Regions from separate parts of the Streptomyces sp. Ac-502 genome, predicted to be linked through region 2. Evidence: predicted binding sites of a transcription regulator. Region 2 holds the regulator's gene; the other holds the start of a gene.
What was found. The regulator HspR, encoded in region 2, represses chaperone genes until heat shock. The targets are predictions, from matches to a motif close to TTGAGNNNNNNNNNCTCAA.

Region 1: lon (endopeptidase La) is a predicted target of HspR. The motif match lies at 1,294-1,312, and genes of this name have one in related genera.

What each region holds. Positions count from the first base shown of each region.
Region 1 is NZ_JBHFFO010000001.1:6,992,061-6,994,256, reverse strand. Features, by position in the region: gene lon (endopeptidase La) at 1-1,271, opposite strand, end outside; gene ACEXOX_RS32000 (GNAT family N-acetyltransferase) at 1,493-2,032, opposite strand.
Region 2 is NZ_JBHFFO010000001.1:5,256,457-5,258,652, reverse strand. Features, by position in the region: gene dnaJ (molecular chaperone DnaJ) at 1-861, shown strand, start outside; gene ACEXOX_RS23720 (heat shock protein transcriptional repressor HspR) at 867-1,319, shown strand; gene ACEXOX_RS23715 (pyridoxamine 5'-phosphate oxidase family protein) at 1,432-1,836, opposite strand; gene clpB (ATP-dependent chaperone ClpB) at 2,177-2,196, shown strand, end outside.

The sequences.
Region 1 (2,196 bases), 1.7 Mb from region 2:
TTCATGGAGCCGGCCTCCTTGATCGCGCGCACGATGCGGCCGGGCAGCGCGCCGACGTACGTACGCCGGTGGCCGCGGATCTCCGCCTCGTCCCGTACGCCGCCGAGCGCGACCCGGACGAACTTGCGGCCCATGGAACGGGCCACGGACTCGCCCAGCGAGGTCTTGCCGACACCGGGCGGCCCGACCAGGGCCAGCACGGCGCCTCCGCGGCGGCCGCCGACCAGGCCGAGACCGCGGTCCGCGCGCCGCTTGCGCACGGCCAGGTACTCGGTGATGCGCTCCTTGACGTCCTCCAGACCGGCGTGGTCGGCGTCCAGGATCTCCTTGGCGCCGGGTATGTCGTACGCGTCCTCCGTGCGCTCGTTCCACGGCAGCTCCAGGACCGTGTCGAGCCAGGTCCTGATCCAGCTGCCCTCGGGGCTCTGGTCGCTGGACCGCTCCAGCTTGTCGACCTCCTTGAGGGCCGCCTTGCGGACGCCCTCGGGCAGCTGGGCGGCCTCGACGCGGGCGCGGTAGTCCTCGCCCTCGTCCTCCGGGTCGCCGTTCAGCTCGGCCAGCTCCTTGCGGACGGCCTCCATCTGGCGGCGCAGCAGGAACTCGCGCTGCTGCTTGTCGACGCCCTCCTGGACGTCCTTGGCGATGGCCTCCGCCACGTCCTGCTCGGCGAGGTGCTCGCGCAGCGCTTCGGTGGCCTGCTTCAGACGGGCCACCGGGTCGGTGGTCTCCAGCAGGCGCACCTTCTGCTCGGTGCTCAGGAACGGCGAGTAGCCGGAGTTGTCCGCGAGCTGCGAGACGTCCTCGATCTGCTGGACGCGGTCCACGACCTGCCAGGCGCCGCGCTTCTTGAGCCAGTCGGTGGCCAGGGCCTTGTACTCCTTGACCAGCTCGGTGACCGCGCCGGGCAGGGGTTCGGGCACCGTCTCGTCGACAGTGGTGCCCTCCACCCACAGGGCGGCGCCGGGGCCGGTGGTGCCCGCGCCGATCTTCACGCGGCCGAGACCGCGGATGAGCGCGCCGGGGTCCCCGTCGGACAGCCGGCCGACCTGCTCGACGCGGCCCAGCACGCCGATGCCCGCATACGCGCCGTCGACCCGCGGCACAAGAAGCACCCGCGGTTTGTTACCCGGTGAGGCGGCGGACTGCGCGGCCTCGACCGCGGCCCGTACGTCCGCCTCGGAAAGGTCCAGCGGCACCACCATGCCGGGCAGCACGACCTCGTCGTCGAGGGGCAGCACGGGCAGAGTGAGCGAGGTGGACGTCGAAGCCATGATCTCCCCTTCGGCAGGCAAGTTGAGCAATACCCACTCAATGCTTGGGCGTGACGGGATGTTCCCCTGCCGTGTTCGCTGTGAGCGATCAGCTTGGGGTGGCTGTGGTGCGGGTCGGCTGTGGTGCTGTGGTGCGGGCGGTGGCAGCGCTGCCACGCTGTCGGTTTGCGGATGTGCGCCGTCGAGCACGAGTCGACAGCTCAGTCGGAGGGCGCGCCGGCTCAACCGGAAGGCGTGGCCGGGGGCCGCAGGCCGAGCCACTGCTCGGCGCCCCAGGCCTGGAACCGCTCCACCTCGGTGAACCCCAGCTTGACCGCGAGGCGCATCGAGCCGACGTTGGCGGTCTGGGTGGTGAGCACCACCGGCTCGCCCGGAAGGACGCCGTCGTACCAGTCGAGTGCCGCCGCGCACGCTTCGGCGGCGTACCCGGATCCCCACGCTCGCGGCAGGAACAGGTAGCCGAGATCGACCTTCCCCACGGCAGCCGGACGACGGTGCTCCGACGCTCTCCTGAGCAGGACCTGGCCGATCATCGCCCCGCCGAGATCGACGACGAGGCTCCCCGGCCACCGCTGGGGCGCCGCGGGCATCTCGCGCTCAAGCTCGTCACGCGGGCGGGGGCCGCCCAGGTACGTGTGCACCTCCGGCGACGCCAGCAGCTCGATGAACGCCGCGCGGTCCCGGGCCTCGGGCACTCGGAGCACGAGCCTCCCGGTCCTGATCGGGGCAGGTGGCCAGGCGACGGGTCCGAGCTCAGTCATGCCGGCCACCCAATCAGCGGGCTCGGCAGCGCTCAAGATGCGCGGACCGATCGAGCCATCACCCAAAGGCCCCGCCGTTTCCCACGGGGCCGGCCCCTACGGCCATGCCCGGCGGCCATTCGGACCACGGATCGGCCATGAAGGTCTCCACCTGCACCGCGTCA
Region 2 (2,196 bases):
GCCCAGGGCGGCACGGCGGGCGGCGGCTTCGGCGGCGGGCTCGGCGATGTCTTCGGCGGTCTGTTCAACCGCGGCGGCGGTGGTACGCGTACGCAGCCGCGCCGCGGCCAGGACGTCGAGTCCGAGGTGACGCTCAGCTTCACCGAGGCGGCGGACGGGGCCACGGTCCCGCTGCGGATGTCCAGCCAGGCGCCCTGCAAGACGTGCTCCGGCACCGGCGACAAGAACGGCACGCCGCGCGTGTGCCCGACCTGCGTCGGTACCGGGCAGGTCAGCCGCGGCGGCGGTGGCGGATTCTCGCTCACCGACCCGTGTGTGGACTGCAAGGGCCGCGGTCTGATCGCGGAGAACCCTTGCGACGTCTGCAAGGGCAGCGGCCGGGCGACCAGTTCGCGCACGATGCAGGTGCGGATCCCGGCGGGTGTCTCCGACGGGCAGCGCATCCGGCTGCGCGGCAAGGGCACCCCGGGCGAGCGCGGCGGCCCGAACGGCGATCTGTACGTCGTCGTGCACGTCGAGGCCCATCCGGTCTTCGGCCGCAAGGGCGACAACCTGACCGTCACCGTCCCGGTAACCTTCCCGGAGGCGGCGCTGGGCGGCGAGGTGCGGGTGCCGACACTCGGCGGCCCGCCGGTGACGCTCAAGCTCCCGGCCGGGACTCCCAACGGACGTACGATGCGCGTGCGCGGCAAGGGAGCGTCGCGCAAGGACGGCACCCGTGGCGACCTGCTGGTCACCGTCGAGGTGAGCGTCCCCAAGGACCTCGGCGACACCGCACGGGAGTCGCTGGAGTCCTACCGCGAGGCGACCGCGGGTGAGGACCCGCGGGCGGAGCTGTTCCAGGCCGCGAAGGGAGCTTGAGTCGGATGGATGGCCGGGGCGGGCGTCGGAACCCGTACGAACTGACCGAAGAGTCGCCGGTGTACGTCATCTCCGTCGCGGCTCAGCTCTCGGGTCTGCATCCGCAGACCCTGCGTCAGTACGACCGCCTGGGGCTGGTCTCGCCCGACCGTACGGCGGGGCGCGGCCGGCGCTACTCCTCCCGGGACATCGAACTGCTCCGGGAAGTGCAGCGGCTGTCGCAGGACGAGGGCATCAACCTCGCCGGCATCAAGCGCATCATCGAGCTGGAGAACCAGGTCACGGCCCTGCGTCAGCGGGTCGCCGAGCTCCAGCACGCGGTCGAGGGCGCGGCCGCCACCATCCAGCAGCGGGAGGCGGCGGTGCACGCCTCGTACCGCCGGGACCTGGTGCCCTATCAGGACGTGCAGCAGGCCGGCGCGCTGGTCGTGTGGCGTCCGAAGAAGCGGTCCGAGTAGACCGCCGATGTTCGCGGAGCGGGGCCGGGGCGCACAGCGCGCCCCGGCCCCGCCGCCGTTTCAACAGCCGTGGTGGCCGCCCGGCGTTCCCCGGCGGCCGAGTACCGGTGCGCTACGCCCGGCCCAGCGCCTTGTGCACGGTGATCTCGATCATCACCCGGTCCGGCTTAGGGGCCGGGGTGCGTCCGTACCGCTCGGCGTAGCGCCGTACCGCGTCCGCCACCACGTCCGCGTCCGTACGGATCCGGGCGACGCCTTCCAGGGTGGCCCAGCGCCTGCCGTTCAGCTGGCACACCGCGACCCGGGCGCCGTCCGGGCCGCCGGCGAGGACATGGCCGACCTTGTTGCTGTCCTTGCGGGTGATCACGCGGGCGATGCGCTGGTTCGCGTCGAAGGTGACACCGACCGGGACGACGTGCGGCGTGCCGTCGGGGCGCAGGGTGGTCAGCGTGCACATGAGGTGCTCGCTCCAGAAGGCGAGGTACTCGGGGCTGAGGTCGTCCAGGTCGTGGGCCATGACCGGAAGAGTAATTGGGGATCCTGTGGGGGTGCCGTGCGGAGGGTCTGCAAAGGGACAGCGCAGGGAACGTGGAGGAGGCGTGAAGACACCGTGGCGCCCTCGTACGGCGCCGGGGAAGGGCGTCTGACTTCGGCAGGTTCCGCCACGGCGACGGCATGATCCGGGCCGTCCGGTGCACCCGGAGAAGGGCCGGAAACCGAAAGATGCCGGGAAGATGCCGCCGGCGCCCCGGAACCGCGTTGAGTGGAATAGACTCAACTTATCGGACGTTGAGCTGAGCAGGTTCGCTGCCGGACCACGGCACGATCACGCATCTGGCCCAAGGAGGAGCGCGCGAGTGGACGCCGAGCTGACCAA